DNA from 3 places in the Marinobacter sp. RI1 genome. Region 1 is predicted to be linked to each of the others. Evidence: predicted binding sites of a transcription regulator. Region 1 holds the regulator's gene; each other region holds the start of a gene.
The links. Region 1 encodes LexA, which represses DNA repair genes until DNA is damaged. Its sites were predicted from a motif close to CTGTNTNNNNANACAG; they were not measured.

Region 1 (7,815 bases):
ACGAGAGCGGATCTCACCTACGTGGCCGGGACTCTTGAACTTGGCAGTCACTGCTGGCGCTGGCAGCAAAGCTCGGTCTGTGCGGCTGACCAGAGACTGTGGCCAGACTCCCGCATTGCTTATGAAGTGCGAGGTTTCCCGGCCAGTGCTTTGGCACCGTTGTTTCCAGAGACTTTTCGGTGGCAATCGACTATAGACGCAGACATTGCCGTAGCACTCACGGATGCGGGTCCTGATGGCACTATCCGGATTGATGCTGGCGCCGGCGAGTTCGGGGTTCTGGTGCTGGACGACTGGCAGCCCATCACTCATGACCAGCTAGTGGTTGAGGCTAATCTTAAACCGGATGAGGCCAATGTCAGCCTGGATTTCAGCGGCCCGGAACTTGGCCAGTTTGACCTGGATCTTGCTGTGGATCCTCTGGCCAGTGACCGCACGGTTGATGGTGAATTCCGGCTCCAGGCCCTTAATCTTGCCTTCCTCTCGGCATTTACCGGTATTGAAGACATTCAGGGGCGGGTTAATGGCAGTGGTCGTTTGAACGGTCCCTTGATGAAGCCTGACGTCACCGGCGAGCTGGTGCTTAGTGAAGGGCGAGTGTTTGATCCTGGCCTTCCCCTGCCACTGGAGGAATTGCTTGTAGTGCTTGAGTTTAGGGGGCAGTCGGCCGATATCAGCGGGCGCTGGAAAAGCAATGATCGCAGTAAGGGCCAGGTCTCCGGGAGCTTGGAGTGGGCACAGTCGCCGCAAGTCGCGATCAACCTGAAAGGCGAACGGCTGCCGGTGACGCTGGAACCTTATGCCCGGTTGGAGGTGGCGCCGGATCTGGATATTGCCTTCAAATCTGGAGAGCTGTCGGTCTCCGGCCGCGTTGAGGTGCCCAGAGGCGAAATCGAAGTCCAGAGCGTCCCCCCATCGGCGGTATCGGTTTCCGAGGATGAAGTCATCGTGGGTGTCGAACGGGAAGAACCTGCCATTCGGTCGATGCTGATGGATGTGACTGTGGTGGTCGGTGAGGATGAGGTGTCGTTTGCCGCGTTTGGTGTCACCGGCAACCTCGAAGGCACGTTGCGCATTGGCAACAACATGGATACGCGGGGTGCGCTGCAGTTAGTGAATGGTCGCTATGAAGCCTTTGGCCAGGAACTGGACCTGCGCCGGGCACGGATTCTCTTTGTAGGTGCGCTGACCCGACCGTATTTGGACATTGAGGCAGTCCGTGAAGTTGATACGGTGGTCGCCGGGATCCGGTTGTCCGGCCCGGTGGATGAGCCGGAAACGGAAGTGTTCTCGGAACCGTCGATGCCGCAGAGTGATGCCTTGTCGTACGTTATTCTTGGCCGTCCGCCCCGGGGCCAGGGGGATGAGGGGCAGATGAGCCGGGCTGCGTTGTCACTGGGTCTTACCCAGGCCAGCAAGATCACACAAGGTATTGGAAACGAGCTGGGTATCCGTAACCTGACATTGGAGGCGGAGGGTTCAGGGGAGCAGGCCTCCGTGGTGGCGAGCGGCTATATCACAGACGAACTAAGCCTCCGTTATGGTGTTGGCATATTTGAACCCATTACCACGGTAGCTCTGCGCTACGATTTGGGCCGCTACTTCTATCTGGAGGCCGCCAGTGGTCTGGCGGCCTCACTGGATATTTTCTATACACGGAACTTCTGAGTGGCCAGGTCAGTCCAGCTCGAAGGTGGCGCTGACGGTGGCCTGGATTTCCCTGGGGCCCACGCTTGAAACGGCGTCACCGACCATTTTCGATTCCGCTTGCATCATCGGTACCGGACGATGGCCGCCGTTCACATTCAGACTGACCACTTCGCCACAACGTTGCTCGAGTTGCTTGGCGACAAACTCGCAGCGGCTTCTGGCATCGGCGATGGCCCTTGCCAGAGCTTCGCGTTCGAGCCCCTGCTCGTCTGAGTGGAAAAACTGGTGGCTGCCAAGATGATATTGCAGCCCCAGCTTGTTGGCTTCACCAATCAACGGATTCAGCAGCTCCAGATCGTTGATCGAGAAGCTGACGGTCTGGCTTGCCACCGATACTCGCTTGGGATCCTGGCCTTGTTCCCGTACAGGAAGCATGCGAGTGTAAACACTGAGATCGGCATCAGAATAGTCGTCCAGCTCATTACGATAGGCCGCAATGGCCTGGCGCCATTCGTCCATGGTGTCGGACACCTGTTCAGAGGCCTTGGCGGCATCCGGGTGCTCGGCCGTGACTGAGAACTGCAGTCTGGCGCTGTCTGGTTCGTAACGAACAATACCTTCACCATTCAGGCTCACTTCTCCGGCACTGGCTGCCGCGGGTATCACGGTGATGGCGGCGGCGAGCGCAAGTGGCAGTCGACGTTTGATCATGGTCATTCTCCTTATGAGTGGAACTCCGGGCCTTCCCGGTTATCCAGTCGTTCCAGTTTCCGAGCCCGGGCGGCGTGCACAAAGTGGCTGAAGATGCGACGGTGCCCGGTGTGGTAAAGCAGGTATTCGGGGTGCCATTGCACTCCCATCAACCATTGTCGGCCGGTGTTTTCGATGGCCTGCACAAACAGGTCGTTGTCCACGGCCGTCACTCTGAGATTCTGTCCAAGGCGCTTGATGGCCTGGCTGTGAATGCGGTTGGCGCCAATCACGTGGCTGTACATCAGGCCTCCCAGACGGCTGTCCCGGACCAGGCGAACCGTTTGGAGGGGTAATAACAAAGGTCGATGTCGGGTATGTACCCGCAACGGGGTAACGTTCTGGCACAGGGACCCGCCGTGAAAGACGTTGATAAACTGTGCACCGCGGCAGATACCCAGCACCGGAATGTTAATCGCCTCCGCCTGGCGGAGAAGCTCGGTGTCGGTAGCATCCCGTTTTAGGTCATACCTGGCCGTCACCTGGGGTTGTTGACCATAGCGGCCCGGATGCACGTGGGTGCCGCCCGAGAGTACCAGCCCGTCCAGTAGTTCGACGTTGGTTCGGTCGCCCGGGCGGATGTAGTGTGTTCTGGCGCCATGCAGGCGCAGGCCCAGGCTGATCAGCCGATGGGCCATACTTCGCCGGGCCGGGCCACTGATGCCGATGGTGAGGCCGGGGATGTCCGTTTCGCTTTCCCAGTCAGACATAACCGTGCTGATGCAGCCATTCATCAGTGGTCTCACGCCAGGAGCGGGTGAGATTGCGGAAGCTGAACTTCCGGGAGTCGTGGAATTCGCCCCGCAGGGCATCAAGATCCTGACGGTTGTTGGCAAGCTGCTCCAGCACTACCCAATCGTTCCAGACTGTGGAGAAGTGCCAATTGGGATTGTCGATATCACAATCCGGCAGCCGGTAGTGCAGAGTAGGACGACTTTTGATCCTGGGATCCTGAACGTATTCGGACAACAGCGATTCGTTCAGATGAGCGAACAGTGGCAGAAGATCCAATGCCTTGTTCCGGGTAGGGTTGTAGTGCAGATAGTCCCTCATCAGTGTGTCCAGGTCAGGACGGTAATCGTCCGCCATCAGCTTGTCTGTGTAGCGGCTGCTCCAGGGCTCGATGTAGGTGGTGAACTTCCGGCTGATATCCAGCTGATGCCGGGACTTGAGCCAGTCATACAGCAGTGCGAACGCCTGCAGATAACGTACCAGGGTCTCGGGTTCAAGATCGGGTAGTTCCGGGTTAAGTTGAAGCCCGAACGCAAAGTAGATGGCCTCCCGGCTGCCTTCAGCACCCAGGTCTCGCAGCTCGTCTACCAGATTCTCGATCATGCCCAGAGCCGACATTGCGAGCGGTGGTCCCACAATCTCTAATGGCACAATCTTCTCGGCGGCAAAATCAATGACGTCCATGGCGTGGTTGCCGAGTTCCCGAATGGATTCCGGGAGCCGCTCGTCGGCAAGATCCAGGTCTTTGATAGGATCAGAGTCCAGCTCAATGGTGAAAGCCCCGGCGTCCGTATCCAGTCGGGTGACATAACGGGATGTCAGCTCCGGCTCTCCCCCAAGCAGTCGGGCAGCATGCTGGACCAGGGCCTCGTAGGTCAGGCCGGACAGTTCAATCTCAACCCCGACTTTTCGTTCCTGGCCGTCCCGGTTTGTCGTTTGTTCCGGCATCTTGCAGCGGTCGTGTGCGGTCATGGTTGTGTGTGGCTTCCCTGTGTCTGGTTTGCGTCACCATAACATACAGGCTGTTGGTCGCCCGTTACAGGAAGGAAACGAAACGGAGAGGGCTTTACACTGGATAAAACACTGTATATAGTCAGTTCACTGTATAAAAAAACAGGATCGAAATTCCGGAGCCCGACTGATGAAACTGACTGCAAGACAATCCCAGGTGCTGGACATTATCCGACGTTACGTGGATGAAACCGGCTACCCGCCCACCAGGGCTGAAATTGCCGCAGAGCTGGGATTCCGTTCCGCCAACGCGGCGGAAGAACATCTGAGGGCTCTGGCAAGGAAAGGCGCCATCGAGATGGTCCCGGGAGCCAGTCGGGGCATTCGCCTGCCGGAGGCCGAAGAAGATCTGGGCCTCCCTGTCATCGGGCAGGTTGCCGCCGGTAGCCCGATTCTGGCGCAGGAACATATTGAAGATCACTGCACGCTGCAGCCGGGCTTCTTCTCTCCTTCAGCAGATTACCTTTTGCGGGTACGGGGGATGAGCATGAGAGACATCGGGATTCTGGATGGTGATTTACTGGCGGTGCACAGTACCCAGGATGTCCATAACGGTCAGATCGTTGTCGCTCGTGTCGGAGAGGAGGTCACCGTCAAGCGTTTCCGCAGGGAAGGCAACAAGGTCTGGCTGATTGCAGAGAATGAGGAGTTTGCTCCGATTGAGGTCGATCTTGCGGAGCAGGAATTGTTTATTGAAGGTCTCGGCGTAGGCGTTATCCGCCGCTCCGATCTTCACTGAGTACCGTATTCGGCAGCGCATGGCGCAGGTAGGTGAGTAATGGAACAGTTGAGCTTCACTCAGAACATGGCATTTCAGCCGGCAGCTGTTGTTGCGGCTGGCGCGGTTTCTTCCTCTGGCCCAAAGGTGCCGGCGGCCAGGGCGACAGCGTCCGGTTCGGAGCGACGTTCAGCGTCTGGCTTCGGTGGCAATGTTACCGAGATTATTCTTCCGGAGGAGCAGGTGGAGAATTTCCAGTTGCTACTGCCAATGCTCACACAACTCAACCAGGAGAAACGTTGGCTGGCGTGGATTGATCCTCCCCAGTCCCTGGTGGCCAAGTGGCAGAAAATGCACGGCATTGTGGCCAGTGAGATTCTGGTATTGCGGTCAACGGCAGAATTCCCGGCACAAGAGTTGGCTGAGCGAGCGCTGGGCGCAGGCACCTGCCATGCCGTTGTGCTCTGGACTCACAAGCTGGGCCGTGCGGCGCTGGAAACGTTGCAAAAGGCATCTGCCAAGGGTAATAGCCACGGTGTGGTGTTGCGCCAGAGATAACGGGTGCTCAATGCAAGGTGTAGTGGGGCTGATTGTCGGCGAACTCGCCTTCGTCCTCTTCCCAGTCAATGTCGTGGCTGATGTTGCCAGCGGCCTCGATGCCAGCGGCAATCATCGCCTTGGCGACGTTCATGTCCCGGTCTTCCAGCATTTCTCTGGCCTCGTCAGAGAATGAGATGCGCACAAGTGGAGCTGCGTCGTCATCAATCCGGCGAAGCGCGTAGTCGCCGTCGGCGAGTTGTACAATTTCAAAAAACGAAGGTGACATTCATTCAACCTATATCTGCTGTCAGCGTATGTTAATGGATTGGCTCCGGCAGGCGGATTACCACTCGCTGTGTTGCTCGTCTATCTCTCTGGTCAATACGGTCATGGCAGCCAGTATCTTGTTCAGAGCCTGAATGGACCGATCTGGCCCCTGATCCGCCGAAACCGCAATGATGTTTTCTTCCGTCACGGTTTTCCGTGTCTTGGGCGGTTCTCCAGCGGCAGCCTCCAACTGATTCAGCTGTTGCCACCAGCTCCCTGGTGTTTCAGCCAGTTCCTTCAACATCCCGCCTTCCGCAATCGCATAGGGAAACAGCGCCTCCAGCTCGTCAATGGAGGCCGGTCTGTCGACCTTGTTCTGGTGACATCGGGCAATCATTACCAGCAGGAGTCCGCGAGCCCGCAGCAACAACTCAATGGCACCTTGCAGTTGGGCTTCTCGTTCTGGCGCAGTCGCCGCTTCGTCTTGCTCAACCCGGACTAGTAACGTTTTGGCCAGAAACAGCTTTTGCGAAACCAGGGTGTGCCATTGTGATGCCATGAGGAAACCTGCGAACGAAAAACCAGAGAAACAGGGCCGGTAAAACTTTGGGAGTTTATCATTTTTGGCTGTTTATTTCTCGCTCTATCCGCTTTGTGGAAATGCTCTTGTCACAAGAAACTACAAACAACCACTTGAAACGGGCGTTTGAAACTGGCACAAAGAGCGTCAAATTGGGTGAGTATTGACCACTCATGTGACTCACGCTGGAGGTTGAGGATGCGAAACCGATTTATTGCTGCCATCGCAGTTGCTGTTATGGGGGCGTCCAGTCCGCTGCTGGCAAAGGTAACACAGGCTGAAGCCGCGCGCCTGAACAATGAGCTGACACCGGTTGGTGCCGAGCGCGCGGGCAACGCGGCGGGCACCATTCCAGCCTGGGATGGCGGGCTTGCCACGCCACCGGCGAATTGGCGCGAGGGGTCTGTAGAAATCAATCCGTTCCCTGGCGATGACGCCCTGTATGTGGTGACGGGGGATAACCTTGATCTTTACCGGGATAAGTTGTCGGACGGCCACATCCGGATGCTGGAGCAATATGGTCCGGCATTTTTCATGCCGGTGTATGAAACCCGTCGGACAGCGGCGTTTCCCGAACATGTATACGAGAAGTTTCGCCAGAATGCCCTGACCGCCGAGCTTTTGGATAATGGTAACGGGGTAAGAGACACCATCATGACCAGCCCGTTCCCCATTCCACAGAATGGTCTGGAAGCGATCTGGAACCACATTCTCCGGTATCGCGGTGAGGAAGTGTCCTTCCGAAGTGCTTCAGCCACCCCTCAGGAAGACGGTTCTTTCAACCCGGTGGTCAACCACTACGATTATTTTTTCGCGTACAGTCAGGTAGGCGCGGATCTTGCCGATATCGACAACAAGATCTTCTACCTGAAAACCGAGACGATCGCCCCAACCACGCTGGCGGGCACCATCACCCTGGTGCACGAGACTCTGGATCAGGTTCGTTCACCTCGCCTTGCATGGCGTTATGACGCCGGCTCCCGACGCCTGCGCCGTTCTCCGAACCTGGCCTACGAGACAGACCTGCCGAATTCGTCCTCTCTGCGTTCGGTAGACCAGAAAGATATGTATAACGGCGCTCCAAACCAGTATGACTGGGAACTCAAAGGTAAACGGGAGCTGCTGGTTCCCTACAACGGATACAAGCTTCACGATTCCAGTGTTCGCCCTGAGGACGTCATCCGCCCCAACCACATCAACCAGAGTCTTGCTCGCTATGAGCTGCATCGGGTGTGGGTGGTAGAGGCCAAGCGTCGTACCGGTATCGGCCACATTTATGAGCGCCGTGTATTCTACATTGACGAAGATAGCTGGCAGATTCTGGTTTCTGAGGAGTACAACGAGAAGGGCGAGCTATGGCGCGTTTCCGAGGCTCACAATATCAGCTACTACAGCGAGCCGGTCTTCTGGACCACCATGGAAATGACGTATGATCTGAAGGCAAATCGTTATTACATTGATGGTCTGGACAATGGTTACCCCGCCTATGATTTCGCGCCGGGGTATCGTGGTAACGAGTTTACCGCCTCTGCGGCCCGTCGCGCTGCACGGCGTTAACCGTCCGCTT
Region 2 (7,815 bases), 1.8 Mb from region 1:
CAGCGCGTGAACCTGACTTCTGGGCATGCCCTCGGACAGTTCCGTCAGCTCCTCATCGGTGACAATGTTGCCCTGCTGGACATTGATTTTGTAAACGCCCGGAAAAACACAGCCGGACAAGGATAAAATGCTAATAAGAACGATAGCGGGGAGCTTTTGCATCGCCGGGGGAAATCCTCTATCTTGAATTCGCCTGCGTTGAGCAGGTGTGAAACGGGTCATCCGTCGTACTGCGGCTTCATCATACCGGAAGCCGTGAGGCACACCAAAGAGCGAATGGTAACATGTCATCTGAAAACGCCGAATTACGAAAAGTCGGTCTGAAGGTTACTCTGCCAAGGGTCAAGATCTTCAATATCCTTGAGAATGCTGAAGAACATCACCTGAGTGCTGAAGACGTTTATAAAAAGCTGCTGGACCAGGGCGATGACGTGGGCCTGGCGACAGTCTACCGGGTGCTGACCCAGTTCGAAGCTGCAGGCCTCGTGTTGCGTCATAATTTCGAAGGCGGTCACGCGGTGTTCGAGATGGCCGGTGATGATCATCACGACCACATGGTTTGCACCCAGACTGGCGAAGTTGTTGAGTTCGTCGATGAGGTTATCGAGGAGCGCCAGCAGAAGATTGCGGCAGAGCACGGCTATGAGATTGTCGACCACAGCCTGATCCTTTACGTGAAGCCACTGAAGTCCGATAAGAAGTAAAAAAAGGGCCAGCGACAAGGCTGGCCCAGAAGCTCTCCGAAACGAGAGGGGGATTAGTGATGGGTTGCCTGGCCCTTTACAAACATCTCCCGGGCATGGGCTATGGTCTGTTCTGTCATGTCCACTCCGCCAAGCATCCTTGCGACTTCGCTGATCCGGCCCTGGTCATCCAGGGATTCGATGCGTGAATAGGTCGCGTCTTTCTCGGTAAATTTGCTGACGAACAAATGCTGATGGCACTGGGCCGCCACCTGCGGCAGGTGCGTGACGCACAGTACCTGGCCATTCTCGCCGAGTGCTCTCAGCAGGCGGCCTACGACCTCCGCGGTGCCGCCACCGATGCCGACATCCACCTCATCGAACACCAAAGTTGGTGTGGTGGAGGTTTGTGCCACAACCACCTGAATGGCCAGGCTTATGCGGGAAAGTTCACCGCCGGAAGCCACCTTGGCCAACGATCGGGCGGGTTGGCCCGGGTTGGCACTCACCAGGAATTCCACCTCTTCCATGCCGTGAGGGGCAGGTTCGTCATCACTGTTCCGGCTCAGGTGGCTGACAAACTGCACCGATGGCATGCTCAATTGTGCCAACTCCCGGGCGATTCGCTGGTCGAGCTCCATGGCGGCATTCCGGCGTGTTTCTGTCAGCTTGGTGGCCAGGGCGTCAAACCGTGCCCGCAAGTTTTCCAGCTCGGCCTGAAGTTGTTCCAGGCTGCCTTCGCCGCCATCCAGTTCGGCCAGCTCCTGGCTCAGGCGTTGATGCAATTCCGGTAACTCCTCCGGGGTGATCCGGTGTTTGCGCGCCATCTGATAAATGGCGCTGAGCCGTTCTTCCACTTCGTTCAGTCGGACCGGGTCGGCTTCGTAGTCGTCTACGAAGCGGCGCAGGTTGTCGCCGGCTTCTGAAATCTGAATCTGTGCTTCGTTCAGCATCTGGATGGTGTCGGTCAGTGCCGGGACATCAACCGGCAGTTGCTCCAGTTGGTGCAGTGCCTGGCGCACCAGGTCTGCGGCTGAAACCTCATCTTCAGTGCATAGCAGGGCGGCCTGGTGGCTGCTGTGAAGTACGGCGTCGGCCTGGCTGAGCTGTGCCTGTTCGGTTTCCAGGGTTGTCTGTTCGTCCTCGCCCAGCGCCAACCTGTCCAGCTCTTCCACCTGATAGCGCAGCAGCTGTAAACGGGCCTCGGCCTCATCAGCATTGTGCTGGCGTTGCTGTAGTTTCTGACGCGTCTGGTGCCAGGCTTTCCATGCAGATCGGGTTTCGTCGGCCAGGCTTTCCGCGCCGGCGAACTCGTCCAGCAGCTTTCGGTGGGTTTCCTTACGCAGCAGGGATTGATGCTGGTGCTGACTGTGGATATCCATCAGCAGGCCGCCCAGTTCTTTCAATTGTGACAGCGGGCAGGGCTGGCCATTAATGAATGCCTTGGAGCGGCCGTCCTTGCTGATGGTCCGGCGCAGGATGCAATCGTCCTTGTCGTCCAGCTCATGGCTGTCCAGCCAGGACCGGGCTTCGGGGATGCGGGATATATCGAAGCTGGCGGTAATGTCGGCACGCTTGGCGCCATGGCGAACAGCGCCGGCATCGGCCCGGCCTCCCATGGCCAGGCCAAGGGCATCAAGCACAATCGACTTGCCGGCGCCGGTTTCCCCAGTCAGGGCTGTCATACCGCGGTTGAACTGGAGTTCAACCCTTTCTGCAATGGCGTAGTTCGATACCGTGAGTTGTGTGAGCATGCCGCAACCTCCGCTCGCTCTTGAGCAAGTAATAACTCTGACCACTGTTCGTTCATACAGTTGCTGTCAATATATACAGGGTTTTTCCGGTTTGCAAACAGGAAATGATGAAAACATCAAAGATTGCGTGGGTGACGGTTGAAACCCGGGAAGCGGGCCCCATATCGGTTCGCAAAGCGATTCTTTCCTGCTTTCTGCACAAGCGGGAGTGGTTATTTCTGCAGGCCTCCGTGGCCGTGAAAACGTTATCAGGAGTTGTCATGAGTGCTGACGAAAAGCGCAACGAACAGGTAGAAGAACGCAACGAGGCAGCAGAAGCTGCGGCGGAAGAGCAGGCTGCAGGTAACCAGGATGCCGAGCAGTCACCGGAGCAGGGCTCCGAGCTGGATGTGCTGCAGCAGAAACTGCAGGAGTACCAGGAGCAGGCCTTGCGGGCACAGGCGGAGATGCAGAATGTCCGTCGCCGGGCCGAGATTGATGTGGAAAAAGCTCACAAGTTTGCGCTCGAGAAGTTTGTGAAAGAGCTGTTGCCGGTGGCTGACAGTCTGGAGAAGGCGGTCGAAAGCACCGAGGGTCACGAAAACGCAGGCGAGCTGGTTGCGTCCATTCGCGAAGGTGTGGAAATGACCCTGACGCTGTTCATGAGCAGCCTGAAGAAATTCAACGTTGAACAGCTCAACCCGGTGGGTGAGCCGTTCGATCCGCAGCAGCACGAAGCCATGTCCATGGTGCCGGCGCCGGATGCCGAGCCTAACAGCGTGGTTGCGGTTGTGCAGAAAGGTTATCTGCTTAATGGCCGGGTAGTTCGTCCGGCGATGGTCGTAGTGGCCAAGGCAGAAGATGCGCCAAAAATCGACGAGCAGGCTTGAAAAGTCGAGCAGAGCGCCAATATAGCGATTAAACAGCAAAGGCCGGGGTAGGCATTCTCCGGAACAGCATTCAGAAAGATTTGGAGTGATTCGATGAGCAAGATTATTGGTATCGACCTGGGAACCACAAACTCCTGTGTGGCCATCATGGATGGCGACAAGGTAAAGGTAATTGAAAACGCAGAGGGTGATCGCACAACCCCGTCCATCATCGCCTACACCGATGACAACGAGACTCTGGTTGGCCAGTCAGCCAAGCGTCAGGCGGTGACCAACCCGCACAACACTCTGTACGCCATCAAGCGACTGATTGGTCGTCGTTTTGAAGATGACGTGGTTCAGAAAGACATCAAGATGGTGCCCTATAAAATCGCCAAGGCAGACAACGGTGACGCCTGGGTTGAGGTGAAGGGGCAGAAAATGGCGCCGCCGCAGGTGTCTGCAGAAGTTCTGAAGAAAATGAAGAAGACTGCAGAAGACTATCTGGGCGAAAAGGTAACCGAAGCGGTGATCACCGTGCCTGCGTACTTCAATGACAGCCAGCGCCAGGCGACCAAAGATGCTGGCAAGATTGCTGGTCTGGAAGTGAAGCGGATCATCAACGAGCCAACTGCTGCGGCCCTTGCTTATGGCCTGGACAAGAAGAGCGGTGATCGTACTGTTGCTGTGTACGACCTGGGTGGTGGTACTTTCGATCTGTCCATCATCGAAATTGCGGACGTAGACGGCGAGCACCAGTTCGAAGTGCTGGCCACCAACGGTGACACCTTCCTGGGCGGTGAAGATTTCGACCTGAAAGTGATTGAATACCTGGCCGACCAGTTCAAGAAAGACAGCGGCATCGATCTTCGCGGCGACTCTCTGGCCATGCAGCGTCTGAAAGAAGCGGCCGAGAAGGCCAAGATCGAGCTGTCCAGCAGCCAGCAGACCGACGTAAACCTGCCGTACATCACTGCAGATGCGTCTGGTCCCAAGCACATGAACGTGAAGCTGACCCGTGCCAAGCTGGAATCGCTGGTGGAAGACCTGGTTCAGCGCAGTCTGGAGCCCTGTAAGGTGGCTCTTCAGGATGCGGGCATGAAGGCCGGTGAAATCGACGAGGTTATTCTGGTCGGTGGTCAGACCCGTATGCCGCTGGTGCAGGAGAAAGTAAAAGAGTTCTTCGGCAAAGAGCCCCGTAAAGACGTGAACCCGGACGAGGCCGTCGCCATGGGTGCAGCGATTCAGGGCGCGGTACTGTCTGGCGACGTGAAAGACGTACTGCTGCTGGACGTAACCCCGCTGACCCTGGGTATCGAAACCATGGGTGGCGTGGCCACTCCGCTGATCGAGAAGAACACCACGATTCCGACCAAGAAATCGCAGACCTTCTCTACGGCGGATGACAACCAGACTGCAGTGACCATTCACGTCGTTCAGGGTGAGCGCAAGCAGGCGGCACAGAACAAGTCTCTGGGGCGTTTCGATCTGGCCGACATCCCACCGGCACCGCGCGGTGTGCCGCAGATCGAAGTAACCTTCGATATTGATGCCAACGGTATCCTGAACGTGTCTGCCAAAGACAAGGCGACCGGCAAGGAACAGTCCATCGTGATCAAGGCCTCTTCTGGTCTGAACGATGACGAGATCGAGAAGATGGTTCGCGATGCCGAGGCCAATGCCGAGGAAGACCGCAAGTTCGAGGAGCTTGTCCAGGCCCGTAACCAGGGTGATGCCATGGTGCACGCCGTGCGCAAGACCCTGAGTGAAGCCGGCGACAAGGTCTCCGACAGCGAGAAGGAGTCCATCGAGGCCGCCATCAAGGATCTGGAAGAGGCCCTCGAGGGTTCTGACAAGGAAGCGATCGAAGCCAAGACTCAGAAGCTGACCGAAGTGTCCTCTGAGCTGGCTCAGAAGATGTACGCGGATCAGGCCGACCAGGCTCAGCAGGCCGGTGGCCAGGAAGAAGGTCAGGCCAAGAGTGCTGACGACGCCGTCGATGCCGAGTTCGAGGAAGTCAAAGACGACGACAAGAAGTAATTCCGAGGTACATCAAGTAGTTGGGGAAACGCGGGCCGGGCTCGCGTTTTCCTCGTTATAAAAACAGGGTTTTGAAGCATGGCCAAGCGCGATTATTACGAAGTACTCGGGATCTCCCGGGATGCGGACGAAAAGGAAATTAAGCGGGCGTATCGAAAGCTCGCGATGAAGTACCACCCGGACCGTAACCCGGATGACAAGGATGCCGAGAACAAATTCAAAGAGGCCAGCGAAGCCTACGAAATCCTGGCGGACTCCAGTAAGCGCGCCGCCTACGACCAGTTTGGTCATGCCGGCGTAGACGGTCAGGCTGGCGGCGGCTTTGGCGGCGGTGGCGCCAGCTTCTCCGACATCTTTGGTGATGTGTTCGGTGACATCTTCGGTGGTGGTGGCCGTGGCCGAACCACCCGCGGTGCAGATCTTCGCTACACCCTGGAGCTGGATCTGGAAGAGGCTGTTAAAGGCAAAACCGTCAAGATCAACATCCCTGGCCATAAAGAATGTGAAGCCTGTGACGGCAGTGGCGCTGAAAAAGGCTCTCGCCCGGAAACCTGTGGCACCTGCCAGGGCATGGGCCAGGTCCGGATGCAGCAAGGCTTCTTCACCGTACAGCAAGCCTGTCCCACCTGTCGTGGCTCCGGCCAGATCATCAAGAATCCCTGTAAGAGCTGTCACGGCCAGGGTCGGGTGCGCCAGGAGAAAACCCTCTCGGTCAAGGTGCCGCCAGGTGTTGATACTGGCGACCGTATTCGCCTGTCCGGCGAAGGTGAGATGGGTGTAGACGGAGGGCCTCCTGGAGACCTTTATGTACAGGTCGCCGTTCGTGAGCATTCCATTTTCACCCGTGACGGTCGCAATCTTTACTGCGAAGTGCCCATCAGCATCGTCGACGCCACCCTCGGTGGCGAGCTGGAAGTACCAACGCTGGATGGCCGCGTAAAGCTCAAGATTCCGCCTGAGACCCAGACCGGCAAACTGTTCCGTCTGCGCAACAAAGGCGTCAGCCCGGTCCGCGGTGGCCCGGCCGGTGATTTGTTGTGCCGGGTGATTGTGGAAACGCCGGTGAACCTCACCAAACGCCAGAAGGAGCTGCTGGAAGAATTCCAGCAAACCCTGGATGGTAACAACGGAACTCATCATGCCCCCAAGAAAACCTCATGGTTTGAGGGTGTGAAAAACTTCTTCGACGAAATGAAATTCTGAGGGTAGAGCAGATGAGGGTAGCGATCATCGGCGCCGCCGGGCGCATGGGTAAAGTGCTGATCGAAGCGGTCGACGGTACCGAAGGCCTTGAACTCGGCGCTGCCATCGTCGAGCCGGGCAGCAGTCTGATTGGCGCCGACGCCGGTGAAATGACCGGCATCGGCAAAACCGGCGTAAAAATGGCCGCCAGCCTGGACGACGTCAAAGACGACTTCGACGTACTGGTGGACTTCACCTTCCCGGACCTGACCCTGGAAAACGCGAAGTTTTGCAGCGCTAACGGCAAAATGCTCGTGATCGGTACCACCGGCATGACCGACGCCGAAAAAGAGCAGCTGGCGCTGGCCGCCGAAAACACTCCGGTCGTTTTTGCGCCCAACATGAGCGTGGGCGTCAATGTCGTCCTCAACCTGCTGCGCACCGCCGCCGCAACCTTGGGTGATGACTACGACGTGGAAATCATCGAAGCCCACCACCGTCACAAAAAAGACGCCCCCTCGGGCACAGCCCTGCGTATGGGTGAAGTGGTGGCTGATGCTCTCGGTCGCGACCTGAAAGAATGTGCGGTCTATGGCCGCGAAGGCTTCACCGGCGAACGCACCCGCAAGGAAATCGGCTTCGAGACCATCCGCGCCGGCGATGTGGTGGGTGATCACACGGTACTGTTTGCAACGGAGGGTGAGCGCATCGAAATTACCCACAAGGCGAGCAGTCGGATGACTTTCGCAAAAGGTGCCATGCGGGCCGCGTTGTGGCTTGAGGGTAAGGCGGCTGGTCTTTACGACATGCAGGACGTTCTGAACCTGAAAGGTTGAGCTGCATACTCAGAGGCTGCGGGAGCAGGGCACCTTCTCGAAAATTTCGAAGGCCAGGGATGGCCTGAGAGAAGCGCACATGGATGTGCTCGTAGCGGTTTTCGGAAAGGCTTCCTGCTCCTCCGGCCGGGCCAGCGACATGGTTCAAAGTAGAATTCGACGTGGACAAAAATCGCCAGAAATCTTACAATAAGGCGATTTGACTGCACCAAGCGTACCTTTGAAAAGTTTATAAGAAAGCGGGACCGGGTTTTTACCTTGTCTCGCTTTTTTGCAACCTGAATTTGCGCTTGCGTTCCTGTTCGTGACGAACTTACGCCACTCGATGAGGATACAAGCCTTGAGCACACCAGCAATCCTTGCACTCGCAGACGGAAGCCTCTTCTACGGCACCGCCATCGGCGCAGACGGAGAAACCAGCGGCGAGGTAGTGTTCAACACTGCCATGAACGGCTACCAGGAAATCCTGACC
Region 3 (7,815 bases), 110 kb from region 1:
GTGCCGTGCGCTGGGTCTCCTTGGCGTATTGCAGCAGGCAGCCGGCAGCGCAAACGGCCAGGGTCAGGTCTTCGCAGCCAAAGCCGGTGAGATCGCGTACCTGCAACTGCTGGGTGATCACCCGGAGGGCGGTGTCCGATTCAAACAGCCAGGGGCCCTGGCGGCGTACGCCGGTGAAACCCTCAAGGATGTCGGTATAGGGAAAATCCTCGCTGATCAGGATTTCAGCGGGTCGCAGGCGCTGAAGCTCACCCTGCAGGGCTTCAAGGCTCTCCAGTTCCGACACCGCGAACCGGCCGCTGGAAATATCCAGTGAGGCAAAACCGAACTGCTCTTTGTGATGGTAGATGGCTGCCAGCAGGTTATCGCGGCGGTCTTCCAGAAACGCCTCGTCACTCAGTGTGCCGGGAGTGACAATGCGCACGACCTTGCGTTCCACCGGGCCCTTGCTGGTGGCAGGATCTCCAATCTGCTCGCAGATAGCGATGGACTGGCCCGCGCGAACCATGCGGGCAATGTAGCCTTCGGCCGAATGGAAGGGTACCCCTGCCATGGGAATCGGATTACCTCCGGACTGGCCACGTGCGGTCAAGGTAATGTCCAGCAACTCTGCGGCTTTTTTAGCGTCGTCGTAAAACAGCTCGTAGAAGTCCCCCATGCGGTAGAACACCATCTCGTTCGGGTGTTCTCCCTTGATTTTCAGGTACTGCTGCATCATCGGGGTGTGCTTGGACAGGTCCGTCATAGTTCCTCAATTCTTCCGGGTAAACATCGGCAAGGGTGGTGGCACGCCGTTCAGGATACCAAAACCCGCGATGGTACCATGGTCCGGAGGTGTCGGCAGCCGGTCAGTCACTCAGGGCATCATCAGTCCGGGATAGTCTGTCGCCAGCCTTTGCAGGTCAGCCGGTTCGTCGACGTCGTTCAGGGTTTCGCTCTCCGCCAGCCGCCACCCCAGGGCCGCCAGACGCTGTCGGGTGATGGCGGCCACCTGTTCGGTACTCCAGGGTATATCCGTGAAGAGGGCCGGGCTGAAACGCCGGAGCCCCAGCAGGGCATAGCCGCCGTCGGCGACCGGGCACAGGCAGGCATCGTGGTTCAGGAGGTCGCCGGCCATTTGCTTCAGTCGGTTGGCGTCAAGATCCGGGCAGTCCGTTCCGATCAGGATCACCGGTAAGCCGGCTGTCAGGGCATGTCTGGCGGCTTCCGCCATGCGATGGCCCAGGTCACCTTCAGCCTGGGAAGACAGGATGGCTCGGTCACCAGGGTCCAACTGTTGCCAGTATTCTGCCGCAGGATCCGGGCTGACACAGAGCTCCACCGGGCCGATATTGGCGTCGAGGGCCTGCGCCAGAGTGTGCCGCAGCATGCGGTCTGCCAGCCGGGCGGCACCGGCCTCGCCCAACGCCGGGATCAGGCGGGTTTTTACCTTTCCGGGCCGGGGTTCTTTGGCGATAACAATAATACGTGTCGGGTTCATCGGTAACGGGCTGCCAGTTGGTCTGCGGGAACGCCGCGCCAATAGGCCCAGCGCAACTGCCACATTAAAAAGATCGTCCGCCAGCCGCCGCGCTGGTCCCAGCGCCGGCCGGAGGTGACCACTCTGTCACTCAGACACACCGGGGGCGTGATGTGTTTCAGGCGTTTGCAGATTTCCACATCTTCCATCAGTGGTTGTTCCGGAAAGCCTCCGACCTGCTCGAACAGGGTTCGAGTCATAAACAGGGCCTGATCGCCCGTGGCGATGCCGGTCAGTCTCGAGCGCAGATTCATCATGGCGCCAACGATCGGCAACAGGCGGGAGCGGCCGTCGATACGAACATCAAAACGGCCCCAGCTGGTTTCTGAGCGTGCCAGGTGAGTCATTACTTGCGTGTCCGCATGCTCCGGCAACCGGGTGTCCGAGTGCAGGAATATCAGGAAAGGCGATTGGCTGCTGCGTGCTCCAGCATTCATCTGGGTTGCGCGTCCGCGGGCAGAGCGAATCAGGGGAAACCCCCTCGCTTCAATGAGACTGTCCGATTTGTCGTCGCTGCCGCCATCCACCACAATGATTTCGGCGCCCCGCTGACGCCAGATTTCCAGGTGGCTCAGCAGTGATTCGATACCGTCGATCTCGTTGAGAACGGGGACGATGATCGCCATCCGGGGATCTTCTTCGCGTATTGGGTGTCGCAACATGGATTTTGGTGGCCTCCTGAGAGGAGCATATCAGAGCTCGGGGTGGTGAGCATGGCAGGCGGGAGATGAGGTTATGAAACGACTGGTTTTGCTGGGTGCCGGCCACGCTCACATGGTGGCGTTGCGTCAGTTCGCGCGCGAGCCGTTGCCGGAAACTGAGCTGGTGGTGGTGTCACCGTCACGGTGGCAGTACTACTCCGGGATGATCCCGGGCTGGCTGGCCGGGCACTATCGCCTCGATCAGTGTCGTGTCCTGGTCGAGCCCACGGTGATCGCCGCCGGTGGCAGGCTGGTGCTCGATCGGGCTGTTGAATTGCGGGCAACCGAGCAGGAGGTCGTGTTGGCAAGTGGTGAGCGGGTGCCCTACGATCTGCTCTCTGTCGATGTTGGATCGGCCAGTGACAGTGCCGTGCTGAACGAGCCGGACAGCATGATCCTCGGTGTTAAGCCCGTCGAACGATTTGCTGAAGACTGGCCGGCAACCGAGCGATCCCTGCGCGCCAGAGCGCGCCCGCGTATTGTTGTTCTTGGTGGAGGCGCGGGAGGTGCGGAGATCGCTATGGCCCTGGCCCGGCGATCAGCGGACTGCGACCAGGCGGGCGTTGTTCTGGTGGCCGGCAGCAATGGTGTGGTCCCGGGCTTTCGTCCCCGCTTTCGCCGCCTGGTGCGGCGGGCGCTGATGCGCTGCGGTGTCGAGATTGTTGAGGAGTATGGAGAGCCGGTGGTTGACGGGGTTCGGTTGGCCGGTGGGCGACGATTGCGGGCTGATGCGGTTCTGGTATCTACCGGTGGCAGGGCTCTGCCCTTTCTGGAAGCCAGCGGCCTGGCGGTAGACGAAGCCGGTTTTGTCAGGGTAGACGCCAGCCATCGCAGTACGTCTCACCACAATGTATTTGTGGCCGGAGACGCCTGTAGCCGGGTTGACCAACGGCTGGACCGTTCCGGGGTACACGCGGTTCGTGCCGGGCCGATACTGGCCCGTAATCTTGCTGCTGCGATATCGGGTAAACCGTTGGCGCGTTTCTATCCGCGAAGGTTTTCGTTGTACCTGTTGGCGGCGGGAGACTGCACGGCGATTGGTAGTTATGGCCCTTTGACGTTTTCGGGGGCCTGGGTCTGGAAGTGGAAAGACCGCATTGATCGCGGATTTGTTGACAGTTTTCCCGGAGCCTGAGACTGGCGACGGGCATTACAGGAAACGGGAGAACAATATGAATGTGACCGACGGACAATTGGCCAAGGCTGGTGACGCGCTGGCGGTGGCGCTTGAGCGTAAGGGGATGACCATCGCCACCGCTGAAAGCTGCACCGGTGGCTGGGTGGCCAAGGTGCTGACTGACCGGGCGGGGTCGTCCGCCTATATTATGGCGGGTCTGGTGACCTACAGTAACGCCGCCAAGCAGGCCATCCTTGGCGTACAGGCTGATACTCTGGAGCAGTGCGGGGCGGTCAGTGAACCGGTGGTGCGACAGATGGTGACAGGTGCCATACGTGCCACAGGCGTGGATATTGCTGTCGCTATCAGCGGTGTTGCCGGGCCGGGTGGGGGTAGTGCAGACAAGCCGGTTGGTACGGTCTGGTTTGCCTGGGGCAGCCGGGCTGGCAACATCGAAGCCCGGGTAGCGCATTTCGATGGCGATCGGGATCAGGTGCGCCGGCAGTCGGTTTTGTATGTATTAGAAGGAGTTACCGGATTTGTCGAAACCCTGTGAGGATTTTCACCTTTCCGGGGGTTGGTCTCCTTCTGGCCATATGTTTTAATACTGTTCAAATATACAGGAAAACACTGGATGGCTATTCAGGTTTTCTCCGGATTCTGCCGCATTGGCCAACAAGGTTGAGCGGCCCTGGTAACGAGGGTTTGCAAGAATGGAAGATAACCGCAAGAAAGCACTCGGCGCAGCGTTGAGCCAGATCGAACGCCAGTTCGGTAAAGGTGCCGTAATGAAGATGGGCGACCAGCCCCGTGAGGCGATTCCTGCCGTATCCACCGGCTCTCTTGGGCTGGATGTTGCTCTGGGTATTGGTGGTCTTCCTTACGGCCGGATCGTTGAGATTTACGGCCCGGAGAGCTCCGGTAAAACCACGCTGACTTTGCAGGTTATCGCGGAAGCGCAAAAACAGGGTAAAACCTGTGCCTTTGTGGATGCCGAGCACGCTCTGGACCCGGTTTATGCGGAAAAGCTGGGTGTTAACGTTGATGAGCTGCTGGTTTCCCAGCCGGATACCGGTGAGCAGGCGCTGGAAATCGCCGACATGCTCGTGCGCTCGAACGCGGTGGACGTGATTATTGTCGATTCGGTTGCGGCGCTGACCCCGAAAGCGGAAATTGAAGGCGAAATGGGCGACAGCCACGTGGGTCTTCAGGCTCGCCTGATGTCACAGGCACTGCGCAAGCTTACCGGTAATGTGAAGCACGCCAATTGCCTGATGGTGTTCATCAACCAGATCCGTATGAAGATTGGCGTTATGTTCGGTAGCCCCGAGACTACCACCGGTGGTAACGCCCTGAAATTCTACTCCTCTGTGCGCCTTGATATTCGCCGTATCGGTTCGGTGAAAGACGGCGACGAGGTGGTGGGCAACGAAACCCGCGTAAAAGTCGTCAAGAACAAGGTATCGCCGCCGTTCCGGCAGGCAGAATTCCAGATCATGTACGGCAAGGGCATCTACCACATGGCGGAAGTGCTCGATATGGGCGTGAAAGAAGGCTTTGTGGACAAGTCCGGTGCCTGGTACGCCTATAACGGCGACAAGATCGGTCAGGGCAAAGCAAACGCTTGTAAGTTCCTGGAAGAGAACCTGGATATCGCCAATGAAATCGAGGCCAAGGTGCGTGACAAGCTGATGCCCAAGCCGGTCAAGAAAGAAACGGCGGAGGCTCCTGCTGAAGCCAATGGCGAACTGCTGTAAATTTTAAAAAGAGAAAGATAAGGAGGCGTGACATGAAGCGACTGCTGATTGTGGCCCATGCCCCGTCTCCGAATACCCTGGGATTACGGAGTGCCATTGAAAATGGCGCCCGTAATCCGGACATCGAAGCGGTAGAGGTGGTGGTAAAGGCGCCTCTCGAAGCTGGCCCCGAAGACATCCTCGCATGCGACGTCATTATCCTGGGCACCACGGAAAACCTCGGCTACATGTCTGGCGCGCTGAAAGACTTTTTCGACCGCAGCTACTATCCCTGCCTGGAGAAAACCCAGGGCCTGCCTTTTGCCTTTTATATCCGTGCCGGCCATGATGGTACCGGAACCCGCCGAGCTATTGAGGCCATAACCACAGGGCTGCGCTGGAAGCTGGTGCAGGATGCACTGGTATGCCGGGGTGAATTCCGGCCCGAGTTTGAAGAGCAGTGTTACGAGTTGGGTATGACAGTGGCGGCCAGCCTTGACGCCGGCCTGATCTGATCAACTGGCGTAGCGGTTGTAGAAGCCTTCAATACGGGACAGTGCGTTGTCCATCGTTCGTGAGTAGGCATTTTTATCCAGGCAATAGGCAAACTGCAGGCTGACCCGATATCCCGCCTGGTAGGGCTGGCAGGCGATAACCCGGGCGCCGACCCGGGATTCACTGATGTACTTGCCCTCGATATCAAGAAACAGTCGCACACCTACATCCACTGGCCGGGGGCAGAGAACCGCCATACCATAGCGGTTCATGTCCAGGCAGGTAACTGCCACAGGCTGTTTGCCACGGCCGAAGAAACCGCGCTCACGCAGTTGAACCCTCAGGCAGGACGCCGGAAAACGATCCTTGATACGGCGATCTGCGGAATTATTCGTCATGTTTTCAGTCATCACGTGTCTTGTACTTGTTGTGGCCGGATTCCGTCCGGGAGATGAAGTGTAGTAATCGACGGCTTGCATGAAAAATGACCACGGTCGGATTTGTGACCAAGTTGGCACTTGCTGTCGGCTCTGGCCCCTTTCGATAAAACCGGACGAGGTACGCGACAGACCCGGCCCCAGGCACTACAATGGCGGGCCTGAAATCCGACAAAACTGACCGTTACGGGAAGCCAATTTGAAGTCTCTGCCCCTGCATCAGCTGTATAAAGCCTGCGTCCTCAAAGACCTGCCATTCAAGACCACAAGGCAACTTGAGCCCCTGGCCGAAATCGTGGGCCAGAACCGTGCCCAGGAGGCCGTGCGCTTTGCCCTGGCCATGCCCCATGGCGGCTACAACGTCTATGCCGTGGGGCGGAATGGGCTGGGCAAGCGAACCATGATGCTGCGTTACCTTGAGCATCATGTGGACACGCTGCAGCAAAGCCATGACTGGTGTTATGTCGCCAACTTCGAGGAACCGCGTAATCCCAAGCTGTTGCAGCTGCCGGGAGGTATGGGTACCCAGTTGAAGCAGGACATGGAAAAGCTGATGACCCGGCTGGTGAAGACGATCCCCCAGACTTTCGACAGCGACAGTTTTCTGGAACGCTCGGAGCAGTTGAAGAATGATTACGGCAAGAGGCAGGAAGATGAGCTGGCCAAAGTGGCCGCCCAGGCCAAACGGAAAAAGGTAAGCCTGACGGTAACCACCCCCGGTGGCTATCGCCTGGTCGCCATGAATGGCGACGAGCCTCACACCGCGGAAAGCTTCCAGGCTCTGACCGAGGAGCAGCGGGACAAGTTTGAGGACTCGATCAACAAGCTCGAGAAGAAGCTGCGCCAGGCGTTGCGGAAGATGGCGGACTGGGAACAGGAATATGCCGACAAACAGCAGGCTCTGAACCAGGAGACCCTGGAGGGTATTTCCGGCCATCAGATTGACGAGCTGGTAGAGAAATATCGTGAACAGCCCGATGTGGTTACTTACCTGGAGGCCGTTCGCAAAGACCTGGTGGATAACCTGGATATCTTCCTGGAAGACGACGAGGAGCAGGCTGCCATTGCCTGGGCCGCACTGGACAAGAGAATGCCCCGGCGCTACCTCATCAATGTGCTGGTGCATCAGAAAACCAATGAAGTACCGGTGGTGGTGGAAGATAATCCCACCTATCACAATCTGTTCGGCTATGTGGAAAACGTGACCTACAAGGGCACGGTCTTTACCGACTTCTCTCTGATTCGGGCCGGAAGCCTGCACAGGGCCAACGGTGGCTATCTGCTGATGGACGCCATCAAGGTGCTGGAGCAGCCGTTCGTATGGGATGGTCTGAAGCGCGCATTGCGATCAAAGTCGATCCAGATCAACTCCCTGGAGCGGGAGCTGACCCTCTCCGGCACCATTTCCATCGAGCCGGAGGCGGTTCCCCTGAACGTCAAGATTGTGTTGTTCGGCGATCGGGAAACCTGGATGCTGCTGCAGGAATACGATTCCGAGTTTGCCGAGCTGTTCCGGGTAACGGCGGATTTCGAAAACGAGATGTACCGCACCGAAGAGAGCCAGTTGCTGTACGCCAAGTTCATCTCCAGCCTTGTGGTTGAGAAGAAGCTGTTGCATTGCACCAACAAGGCGGTGGCTCGCATTATCGAGCATAGTGCCCGCATGGCCGACCATCAGGACAGGCTGTCGTTGCATGCTGCCGACATCGCCAACCTGTTGCGAGAGTCGGATTTCTGGGCCCGCCAGGCTGGTGCCAAGCTGATTTCCGAGGTACATGTGGAACGTGCGCTGGAGAGCGCCCGTTACCGC

Region 2: the regulator LexA is predicted to act here: its motif matches at 2,482-2,497, upstream of recN (DNA repair protein RecN).
Region 3: the regulator LexA is predicted to act here: its motif matches at 3,945-3,960, upstream of recA (recombinase RecA).

The regions. Positions count from the first base shown of each region.
Region 1 is NZ_AP031605.1:3,083,016-3,090,830, reverse strand. Features, by position in the region: gene ACAM27_RS14005 (translocation/assembly module TamB domain-containing protein) at 1-1,668, shown strand, start outside; gene ACAM27_RS14000 (SIMPL domain-containing protein) at 1,678-2,361, opposite strand; gene ACAM27_RS13995 (gamma-glutamyl-gamma-aminobutyrate hydrolase family protein) at 2,373-3,110, opposite strand; gene ACAM27_RS13990 (amidoligase family protein) at 3,103-4,104, opposite strand; gene lexA (transcriptional repressor LexA) at 4,271-4,882, shown strand; gene ACAM27_RS13980 (cell division inhibitor SulA) at 4,922-5,419, shown strand; gene ACAM27_RS13975 (hypothetical protein) at 5,427-5,687, opposite strand; gene ACAM27_RS13970 (DUF6586 family protein) at 5,745-6,227, opposite strand; gene ACAM27_RS13965 (DUF1329 domain-containing protein) at 6,447-7,805, shown strand.
Region 2 is NZ_AP031605.1:1,233,451-1,241,265, forward strand. Features, by position in the region: gene ACAM27_RS05440 (outer membrane protein assembly factor BamE) at 1-162, opposite strand, end outside; gene fur (ferric iron uptake transcriptional regulator) at 285-704, shown strand; gene recN (DNA repair protein RecN) at 758-2,437, opposite strand; gene grpE (nucleotide exchange factor GrpE) at 2,698-3,306, shown strand; gene dnaK (molecular chaperone DnaK) at 3,400-5,325, shown strand; gene dnaJ (molecular chaperone DnaJ) at 5,404-6,528, shown strand; gene dapB (4-hydroxy-tetrahydrodipicolinate reductase) at 6,540-7,343, shown strand; gene carA (glutamine-hydrolyzing carbamoyl-phosphate synthase small subunit) at 7,684-7,815, shown strand, end outside.
Region 3 is NZ_AP031605.1:3,194,108-3,201,922, reverse strand. Features, by position in the region: gene mutS (DNA mismatch repair protein MutS) at 1-745, opposite strand, end outside; gene ACAM27_RS14475 (TIGR04282 family arsenosugar biosynthesis glycosyltransferase) at 857-1,480, opposite strand; gene ACAM27_RS14470 (TIGR04283 family arsenosugar biosynthesis glycosyltransferase) at 1,477-2,181, opposite strand; gene ACAM27_RS14465 (FAD-dependent oxidoreductase) at 2,255-3,355, shown strand; gene ACAM27_RS14460 (nicotinamide-nucleotide amidohydrolase family protein) at 3,393-3,893, shown strand; gene recA (recombinase RecA) at 4,051-5,094, shown strand; gene ACAM27_RS14450 (flavodoxin family protein) at 5,127-5,588, shown strand; gene ACAM27_RS14445 (PilZ domain-containing protein) at 5,589-5,966, opposite strand; gene ACAM27_RS14440 (Lon protease family protein) at 6,205-7,815, shown strand, end outside.